Linked DNA regions of Piscinibacter gummiphilus. The protein of the gene in region 1 interacts with the protein of each later gene in a pairwise test. Links are inferred from orthologs where the notes say so. Each region holds a gene or a part of one and is shown in the gene's direction. Other genes may lie near its edges.

Region 1 (3,685 bases):
AGCCGCTCATCGCGCCGAGCAGCAGCGCGCAGTCCTCGGCGCTGCGTGCCATGGGGCCGGCCTGGTCGAGGCTGGAGGCGAAGGCGATCATGCCGTAGCGCGAGACACGGCCGTACGTGGGCTTGATGCCGGTGATGCCTGTGAAGCTCGCGGGCTGGCGGATGGAGCCGCCGGTGTCGGTGCCGGTGGCCGCGGGCACGAGGCGCGCCGCCACGGCCGTGGCCGAGCCGCCCGACGAGCCGCCAGGCACGCGGGTCACGTCCCAGGGGTTCTTCACCGCGCTGAAGGCCGAGTTCTCGTTGCCCGAGCCCATCGCGAACTCGTCGCAGTTGAGCTTGCCGATCGTGACCATGCCGGCGCCCGAGAGGTGCTGCACGACGGTGGCGTCGAACGGGCTCTGGTAGCCGGCGAGCATCTTCGAGCCGGCCGTGGTGGGCAGGTCGCGCGTGACGAAGATGTCCTTGTGCGCGAGCGGCACGCCGAGCAGCGCGCCGCGTTCACCGGCGGCGCGGCGGGCGTCGGCCGCGGCGGCCTGCGTGAGCGCGTGTTCGGTGTCGGCGCAGAGGAAGGCGCCGAGATGTTCATGAGCCGCAACGCGTGCGAGCAGATGTTTCGTGATCTCGACGCTCGAGACGGTGCCCGCATCGAGCGCGCGGCCCAGTTCGGCGACGCCGAAGGTGTGCAGTTCCTTGCTCATTCGATGACCTGCGGGACGAGGAAGAGGCCGTCTTCCACGGCGGGGGCGCTGCGCTGGTTCAGCTCGCGCTGGTCGGTCTCGGTGGCACGGTCCTCGCGCAGGCGCAGGGTCACTTCCTGCACGGCGGACAGCGGGGTGTAGAGCGGTTCGACGCCGCTCGTGTCGATGGCGCTCATGCGCTCGACGATGGAGAAGAAGCCGTTGAGTTGCTGCAGCATCGCGGCCTGCTCGGGAGCCTGGAGTTCCAGGCGGGCCAGGTTGGCGATGCGGCCGACGTCGTCGGGGGTCAGTGCCATTGAAAATGCGCTCTAGAAGGGGTCTCCGCGGGGGCGAAAACCAGGGGTGATGCAGTATTATCCCCGGTTATCCACAAGCCCTCGGGGCTTGAAACCCAATTGAGCCCTCGCGGGCCGCTCACGAAAAAGCCCGCGCGGGCATTCGCCCTCATTCCAACGGAACCACGTCGCCCAGCCTGCCTTCCAAGCCCCGCGACCGGTCCCGGGCTCCCGCCCGGCCCCTGACGCGCCTGCTCCGACAGCCCAGACGACCAACCCCACACCGCCCATGTTCGCATCCCTGCGCCGCTACTTCTCCACCGACCTCGCCATCGACCTCGGCACCGCCAACACGCTGATCTACGTGCGCGGCAAGGGCATCGTGCTCGACGAACCGTCCGTCGTCGCCATTCGCCACGAAGGCGGCCCGAACGGCAAGAAGACCATCCAGGCGGTGGGCGCGGAAGCGAAGGCCATGCTGGGCAAGGTCCCGGGCAACATCGAGGCCATCCGCCCGATGAAGGACGGCGTGATCGCCGACTTCACCGTCACCGAGCAGATGCTCAAGCAGTTCATCAAGATGGTCCACGACTCGAAGATGCTGCGCCCGAGCCCGCGCATCATCATCTGCGTGCCCTGCGGTTCCACCCAGGTCGAGCGGCGGGCCATCCGCGAATCGGCACTGGGCGCCGGCGCGTCCGAGGTGTACCTGATCGAGGAACCCATGGCCGCGGCCATCGGTGCCGGCCTGCCGGTCTCGGAAGCCAGCGGCTCCATGGTCGTCGACATCGGCGGCGGCACCACCGAGGTGGGCGTCATCTCGCTGGGCGGCATGGTCTACAAGGGCAGCATCCGGGTGGGCGGCGACAAGTTCGACGAGTCCATCATCAACTACATCCGCCGCAACTACGGCATGCTGATCGGCGAACCCACCGCCGAGGCCATCAAGAAGAACATCGGCAGCGCCTTCCCGGGCTCCGAGGTCAAGGAGATGGAAGTCAAGGGCCGCAACCTCTCCGAAGGCGTGCCGCGCAGCTTCACCATCAGCAGCAACGAGATCCTCGAGGCCCTGACCGACCCGCTGAACCAGATGGTTTCCGCGGTGAAGAACGCCCTCGAGCAGACCCCGCCCGAACTGGGCGCCGACATCGCCGAACGGGGCATGATGCTCACGGGCGGCGGCGCGCTGCTGCGCGACCTGGACCGCCTGCTGGCCGAGGAAACCGGCCTGCCGGTGCTCGTCGCCGAAGACCCGCTGACCTGCGTGGTGCGCGGCTGCGGCATGGCCCTCGAGCGCATGGAGCGCCTGGGTTCCATCTTCACGTCCGAGTGACCCGCCATCGCACCCACCTTCCTTCGTGTGACGCGGCCGGCGGCCCGACCCCGTGCCGTCGAGATGGTTTGACTTGAACGCACTGCCGACACGGGTTCACCCATGGCTCTAGGGATGCTCGACCGGACCCCGCCGCCCTTCTTCCGGCAAGGGCCCTCGGCGCTCACGCGCCTGATGTTCTTCTCGGCCCTGGCCCTCTTCCTGATGGTCGCCGATACCCGCTTCCAGCTGACCCAGCCGCTGCGGGCCATCTTCGCCACCGTGCTGCACCCGGTCGAACGGGTGCTGCGCGTGCCCGTCGACGCCTGGCAGGGCGGCAGCGAGTACTTCCTGGGCCTCGAGGAGGCCCTCGCCGCCGAGGCCAAGGCGCGCCAGGAACTGTCGGTCCAGGCGGTGCGGGCCGCGCGCGTCGAGCAGCTGATGCAGGAGAACCTGCGGCTGCGCGCGCTGCTCGACCTGCGTCCGGCGCTGAAGGTGCGCTCGCAGGCGGCCGAGATCCTGTACGACGCGCCCGATCCGTACTCGCGCAAGGTCATCATCGACCGGGGCGCACGGCATGGCGTGGCACTCGCCTCGCCCATCATCAACGAGGCCGGGGTGCTGGGGCAGGTCACGCGCGTCTACCCATACAGCGCCGAGGTCACCCTGCTGACCGACAAGGAAGCCGCCATCCCCGTGCTGAACAACCGCACCCAGGCCCGCAGCGCCGCGTTCGGCAACCCGAACGGCGCCGGCCTCGAGCTGCGCTTCATGGCCGGCAACGCCGACGTGCAGGTGGGCGACGAACTCTCCACGTCGGGCGTCGATGGCATCTACCCGGCCGGCGTGCCGGTCGCCAAGGTCATCAACATCGACCGGCGCGTCGACTCCGGCTTCGCCCGCATCGCGCTCGCGCCGCTGTCGTCGCCCGACAGCGTGCGCCACGTGCTGGTGCTGGAGCCCGTCGGCGTGCAGATGCCGGCCAAACCCGAGCCCGAACCGGCCAAGGCCGCGTCGGCCCCGGCCGGACGGAAAGGAGGCCGCAAATGATGCCCCGTGGCGCAGACCAGCTGCTGCTGCCCGTGAACCCGGTGTTCATCTGGTTCTCGCTGCTGGTCGCCTTCCTGTTCAACCTCGTGCCGCTCGGCCGCAACCCGGCGTTGCCCGACGTGCTGGCCCTCGTGCTCGTGTTCTGGAACGTGCACCAGCCCCGGCGCGTGGGCGTCGGCGTGGCTTTCCTGTTCGGGCTGATGATCGACGTGCACGACAGCGCCGTGCTGGGCCAGCACGCGCTCGCCTACACGCTGCTGAGCTACTTCGCCATCACGATCCACCGCCGCCTGCTGTGGTTCGACTTGCTGACCCAGGCCTTGCACATCCTGCCGCTGTTCCTCGCGGCAC
Region 2 (2,947 bases), 1.1 Mb from region 1 along the record:
GCCGCGCCAACTTCGCCAACTCCGACGCACGCGCCGACGTGCGCGAGCGGCCGCTCGACGTGCGCCTGATGAACATCACCGCCTCGGTGCTGTTCAGCCTGGCCGCGTTGATCGTGCTCGTCGGGCTGGTGGTGTGGCTGGTGCGGCAACCGATGTTCGACGTGCGGCGCATCCGCGTGGAAGGCGACGTGACACGCAACAGCGTCTCGACGATCCGCGCGAACGCGCTGCCGCGCATCACCGGCAACTACTTCACGCTCGACCTGGGGCAGGGCCAGCGCGCGTTCGAGGCGGTGCCGTGGGTGCGCCACGCGGTCGTGAGCCGGGTGTGGCCCAACCGGCTGAACGTGCTGCTGGAGGAGCACCGCGCCGCGGCGCTGTGGTCGATGGAAGAGGGCAGCGACCAGCTGGTGAACACGTTCGGCGAGGTGTTCCAGGCGAACGTCGGCGACGTCGAGGACGATTCGCTGCCCACGCTGCAGGGCCCGGAGGGCTCGGCGCCGCTCGTGCTGTCGGCCTACCGCCGCCTCAGCCCGGTCTTCGAGCGCATGGACATGAACATGGAGGCGCTGACCCTGAGCGGCCGCGGCTCGTGGCACGCGGTGTTCGACAACGGCGCGGAGGTCGAGCTGGGCCGCGGCACCGAGGACGAACTCGTGGCGCGCAGCGAACGCTTCACCGGCACGGTGGCGCAGGTGATCGCGCGCTACCAGCGCCCGCTGCTGTTCGCGGACCTGCGCCACAACGAAGGGTACGCACTGCGGCTCAAGGGCATCACGACCACGCAGGCCGCCGCGGCGGGTGTGGCGGCAGCAAGAAACTGAGAGAGAACATGGCCAAAGAATACAAAGACCTCGTGGTGGGACTCGACATCGGCACGGCCAAGGTGATGGCCGTGGTGGCCGAAGTCCTGCCCGGCGGCGAGCTGCGCGTGGCCGGCCTCGGCATCGCGGCGGCACACGGCCTCAAGCGCGGCGTGGTGGTCAACATCGACGCGACGGTGCAGTCCATCCAGCAGGCGCTGAAGGAGGCCGAGATGATGGCCGACTGCAAGATCACGCGCGTCTACACCGGCATCACCGGCAGCCACATCCGCGGCCAGAACAGCACGGGCATGGTGATCGTGCGCGACAAGGAGGTCACGCCGGTCGACGTGTCGCGCGTGGTCGAGACCGCCAAGGCCATCAACATCCCGAACGACCAGCGGCTGCTGCTCGTCGAGCCGCAGGAGTTCGTGATCGACGGCCACGAGGTCAAGGAACCCATCGGCATGAGCGGCGGGCGCCTCGAGGTCAAGGTGCACATCGTGACGGGCGCGCAGAGCGCGGCCGAGAACATCATCAAGTGCGTGCGCCGCTGCGGCCTCGAGGTGGACCAGCTCGTGCTGAACCCGAGCGCGTCGAGCCACGCGGTGCTCACCGACGACGAGAAGGACCTGGGTGTCGCGCTCGTCGACATCGGCGCGGGCACCACCGACGTCGCCATCTTCACCGACGGTGCGATCCGCCACACCGCGGTGATCCCGATCGCGGGTGACCTGATCACGAGCGACATCGCGATGGCGCTGCGCACGCCCACGAAGGACGCGGAAGAGATCAAGGTGGAGTACGGCGTGGCCAAGCAGCTGCTGGCCGATCCGTCGGAGCAGCTGGAAGTGCCGGGCCTCGGCGACCGCGCGCCGCGCATGCTCAGCCGCCAGGCGCTGGCCGGTGTGATCGAGCCGCGCGTGGAGGAGATCTTCTCGCTCGTGCACCAGGTGATCCGCGAGAGCGGCTACGAGGAGCTGCTCTCGTCCGGCATCGTGCTGACCGGCGGCGCGGCGGTGATGCCGGGCATGGTCGAACTCGCGGAGGACATCTTCCTGAAGCCGGTGCGCAAGGGCATCCCGACGTACCACGGCGCGCTGCACGACATGGTCGCGAGCCCGCGCTCGGCCACCGTGATGGGCCTGCTCGACGAAGCGCGCCTCGGCCGCTCGCGCGGCATGAAGGCGGCGCAGCAGGCCGGTTCCGTCAAGACATGGTTTGGTCGCCTCAAGGACTGGTTCCTGGGCAACTTCTGAAATCAACCCGGACGTCAACAACATGAGCACGAAGCACGTTTGTGAATGCCTGGGTTGTCACCTGCTGGAGAGCCGGGGGCCGCCAGCAATCCGACGACAGAAGACCGCGGGGTCCGGCTAGCGCCGGCCCGAACACCGCGGCAAGAAGAAACGTGAATACAGACCGACTCGGTCAATGGCAACTGCAACCCCGAATGGAGTGAACAACATGGCAATCGAAATGATCGAAGAATTCGACCTCGGCACGAAGATCAAGGTGATCGGCGTGGGTGGCGGCGGCGGCAACGCGGTCGACCACATGATTTCCCAAGGTGTTCAGGGCGTGGAATTCATCTGCGCGAACACCGACGCGCAGGCGCTCAACCGCTCCACCGCACACCACCTGATCCAGCTGGGCAACACCGGCCTGGGCGCCGGCGCGAAGCCGGAAGCCGGCCGCGCCGCCGGCGAAGAAGCCGTCGACCGCATCCGCGAATCGATCGCCGGCTCGAACATGCTCTTCATCACCGCCGGCATGGGCGGCGGCACGGGCACGGGCGCCGCGCCGGTGATCGCGCGCGTGGCGAAGGAGATGGGCATCCTGACCGTGGGCGTGGTCACGAAGCCGTTCGACTTCGAAGGCAACCGCCGCATGAAGGCCGCCGACGCGGGCCTCGCCGAACTCGAAGCCAACGTCGACTCGCTGATCGTCATCCTGAACGACAAGCTGCTCGACGTGCTGGGCGACGACGTGACGCAGGACCAGGCCTTCGCACACGCCAACGACGTGCTGCGCAACGCCGTGGGCGGCATCAGCGACATCATCCACATCCCGGGCCTGGTGAACGTCGACTTCGAGGACGTGAAGACGGTGATGAGCGAGCCGGGCAAGGCGATGATGGGCAC
Region 3 (2,820 bases), 1.1 Mb from region 1 along the record:
TCGCGATGGCGCTGCGCACGCCCACGAAGGACGCGGAAGAGATCAAGGTGGAGTACGGCGTGGCCAAGCAGCTGCTGGCCGATCCGTCGGAGCAGCTGGAAGTGCCGGGCCTCGGCGACCGCGCGCCGCGCATGCTCAGCCGCCAGGCGCTGGCCGGTGTGATCGAGCCGCGCGTGGAGGAGATCTTCTCGCTCGTGCACCAGGTGATCCGCGAGAGCGGCTACGAGGAGCTGCTCTCGTCCGGCATCGTGCTGACCGGCGGCGCGGCGGTGATGCCGGGCATGGTCGAACTCGCGGAGGACATCTTCCTGAAGCCGGTGCGCAAGGGCATCCCGACGTACCACGGCGCGCTGCACGACATGGTCGCGAGCCCGCGCTCGGCCACCGTGATGGGCCTGCTCGACGAAGCGCGCCTCGGCCGCTCGCGCGGCATGAAGGCGGCGCAGCAGGCCGGTTCCGTCAAGACATGGTTTGGTCGCCTCAAGGACTGGTTCCTGGGCAACTTCTGAAATCAACCCGGACGTCAACAACATGAGCACGAAGCACGTTTGTGAATGCCTGGGTTGTCACCTGCTGGAGAGCCGGGGGCCGCCAGCAATCCGACGACAGAAGACCGCGGGGTCCGGCTAGCGCCGGCCCGAACACCGCGGCAAGAAGAAACGTGAATACAGACCGACTCGGTCAATGGCAACTGCAACCCCGAATGGAGTGAACAACATGGCAATCGAAATGATCGAAGAATTCGACCTCGGCACGAAGATCAAGGTGATCGGCGTGGGTGGCGGCGGCGGCAACGCGGTCGACCACATGATTTCCCAAGGTGTTCAGGGCGTGGAATTCATCTGCGCGAACACCGACGCGCAGGCGCTCAACCGCTCCACCGCACACCACCTGATCCAGCTGGGCAACACCGGCCTGGGCGCCGGCGCGAAGCCGGAAGCCGGCCGCGCCGCCGGCGAAGAAGCCGTCGACCGCATCCGCGAATCGATCGCCGGCTCGAACATGCTCTTCATCACCGCCGGCATGGGCGGCGGCACGGGCACGGGCGCCGCGCCGGTGATCGCGCGCGTGGCGAAGGAGATGGGCATCCTGACCGTGGGCGTGGTCACGAAGCCGTTCGACTTCGAAGGCAACCGCCGCATGAAGGCCGCCGACGCGGGCCTCGCCGAACTCGAAGCCAACGTCGACTCGCTGATCGTCATCCTGAACGACAAGCTGCTCGACGTGCTGGGCGACGACGTGACGCAGGACCAGGCCTTCGCACACGCCAACGACGTGCTGCGCAACGCCGTGGGCGGCATCAGCGACATCATCCACATCCCGGGCCTGGTGAACGTCGACTTCGAGGACGTGAAGACGGTGATGAGCGAGCCGGGCAAGGCGATGATGGGCACGGCCGTGGCCAGCGGTCCGGACCGCGCCGCCAAGGCCGCCGAAGGCGCCGTGGCCTGCCCGCTGCTGGAAGGCATCGACCTGTCGGGCGCGCGTGGCGTGCTCGTGCTGATCGCCGCCGGTCGCAGCACGTTCAAGCTGAGCGAGTCCCGCAACGCGATGAACTGCATCCGCCGCTACGCCGCCGACGACGCGCACGTGATCTACGGCACCGCCTACGACGAATCGCTGGGCGACCAGCTGCGCGTCACGGTGATCGCCACCGGCCTGAGCCCGGCCAAGCGCCAGCAGGCCCCGATCAGCGTGGTCCACAGCCAGGTCGTGCAGCGCACGGGCACGGACAACCTGCCGGTGCTGAACCAGCCGGTGCACGCCGGCAGCGGCGGCGGTGCCTCGCACGACTACAGCAGCCTGTCGGTGCCGAGCGTGTGGCGCAACGGCCGCACGGCCGCGGCGAAGGTCGATGCGCTGGCCAGCCATGGCATGGACGAGATCGAGATTCCCGCTTTCCTCCGGAAGCAGGCGGACTGATCTTCCTCTCCAAGGGGTCATCCCGGCGAAGGCCGGGACCTTCGGCATGCGCCCAGGGCCCCGGCATCCGCCGGGGTGACGTGTGGTGGGAGTGGGGCGGGTTTTAGTCACCGCCTATTGCAACCGTAGGTACCGCGTTCGGGCGGTGAGCGCACGCTCGCCTTAAAATCATGACCATGCTCGCCCAACGTACCCTCAAATCCATCACCCGCGCGGTTGGCGTGGGGGTGCACGGCGGCCAGCGCGTCGAGCTGACGCTGCGGCCGGCCGCGCCCGACACCGGCATCGTGTTCCGCCGCATCGACCTGCCCGTGCCGGTCGACATCCCCGTGCGCGCGGAAACGGTGTGCGACACGCGCATGGCCACCACCATCTCGCCCGGGGGCGATCCCGGCGCGCCGAAGGTCAACACCATCGAGCACTTGCTGTCGGCCTGCGCCGGCCTGGGTCTCGACAACCTGATCGTCGACATCACCGCCGAGGAAGTGCCCATCCTCGACGGCTCCGCCGCGTCGTTCGTGTTCCTGCTGCAGAGCGCCGGCATCGAACTGCAGAACGCGCCGAAGCGTTTCCTGCGCATCGTCAAGCCGGTGGAGATCCGCGAGGGCGAGGGCCGCAGCCTCAAGTGGGCGCGCCTGTCCCCCTTCAACGGCTACACCCTCACGTTCGAGATCGACTTCGACCACCCGGCCGTCAACCAGACGGGCCAGCAGGTCACGTTCGACATGGGCTCGGGCTTCTACAAGCGCGACATCGCCCGCGCCCGCACGTTCGGCTTCACCAAGGACGTGGAGCTCATGCGCTCGCGCGGGCTGGGCCTCGGCGGCAGCATGGACAACGCCATCGTCGTGGACGACTACCGCGTGCTGAACGCCGGCGGCCTCCGCTACGACGACG

Evidence for each region.
Region 2: the proteins of A4W93_RS01115 (region 1) and ftsA interact in binary tests that used the Escherichia coli proteins (3 or more experiments, as listed by UniProt). The link is inferred for Piscinibacter gummiphilus from one-to-one orthologs.
Region 3: the proteins of A4W93_RS01115 (region 1) and ftsZ interact in binary tests that used the Escherichia coli proteins (3 or more experiments, as listed by UniProt). The link is inferred for Piscinibacter gummiphilus from one-to-one orthologs.

The regions. Positions count from the first base shown.
Region 1 is NZ_CP015118.1:247,988-251,672, forward strand. What follows is about bases 289-3,283. They hold A4W93_RS01115 (rod shape-determining protein), read left to right. Parts: upstream 289-1,261; coding sequence 1,262-2,305; downstream 2,306-3,283. Other genes in these bases: gatA (Asp-tRNA(Asn)/Glu-tRNA(Gln) amidotransferase subunit GatA), read right to left, coding at 289-697; gatC (Asp-tRNA(Asn)/Glu-tRNA(Gln) amidotransferase subunit GatC), read right to left, coding at 694-993; mreC (rod shape-determining protein MreC), read left to right, coding at 2,408-3,283. Outside these bases: more of gatA, read right to left, coding at 1-288; more of mreC, read left to right, coding at 3,284-3,334; rod shape-determining protein MreD, read left to right, coding at 3,331-3,685. UniProt on the Escherichia coli protein: Forms membrane-associated dynamic filaments that are essential for cell shape determination. Acts by regulating cell wall synthesis and cell elongation, and thus cell shape.
Region 2 is NZ_CP015118.1:1,380,327-1,383,273, forward strand. It holds ftsA (cell division protein FtsA), read left to right. Parts: upstream 1-832; coding sequence 833-2,062; downstream 2,063-2,947. Other genes in the region: A4W93_RS06285 (cell division protein FtsQ/DivIB), read left to right, coding at 1-824; ftsZ (cell division protein FtsZ), read left to right, coding at 2,271-2,947. UniProt on the Escherichia coli protein: Essential cell division protein that assists in the assembly of the Z ring. May serve as the principal membrane anchor for the Z ring.
Region 3 is NZ_CP015118.1:1,381,880-1,384,699, forward strand. It holds ftsZ (cell division protein FtsZ), read left to right. Parts: upstream 1-717; coding sequence 718-1,923; downstream 1,924-2,820. Other genes in the region: ftsA (cell division protein FtsA), read left to right, coding at 1-509; lpxC (UDP-3-O-acyl-N-acetylglucosamine deacetylase), read left to right, coding at 2,100-2,820. UniProt on the Escherichia coli protein: Essential cell division protein that forms a contractile ring structure (Z ring) at the future cell division site. The regulation of the ring assembly controls the timing and the location of cell division.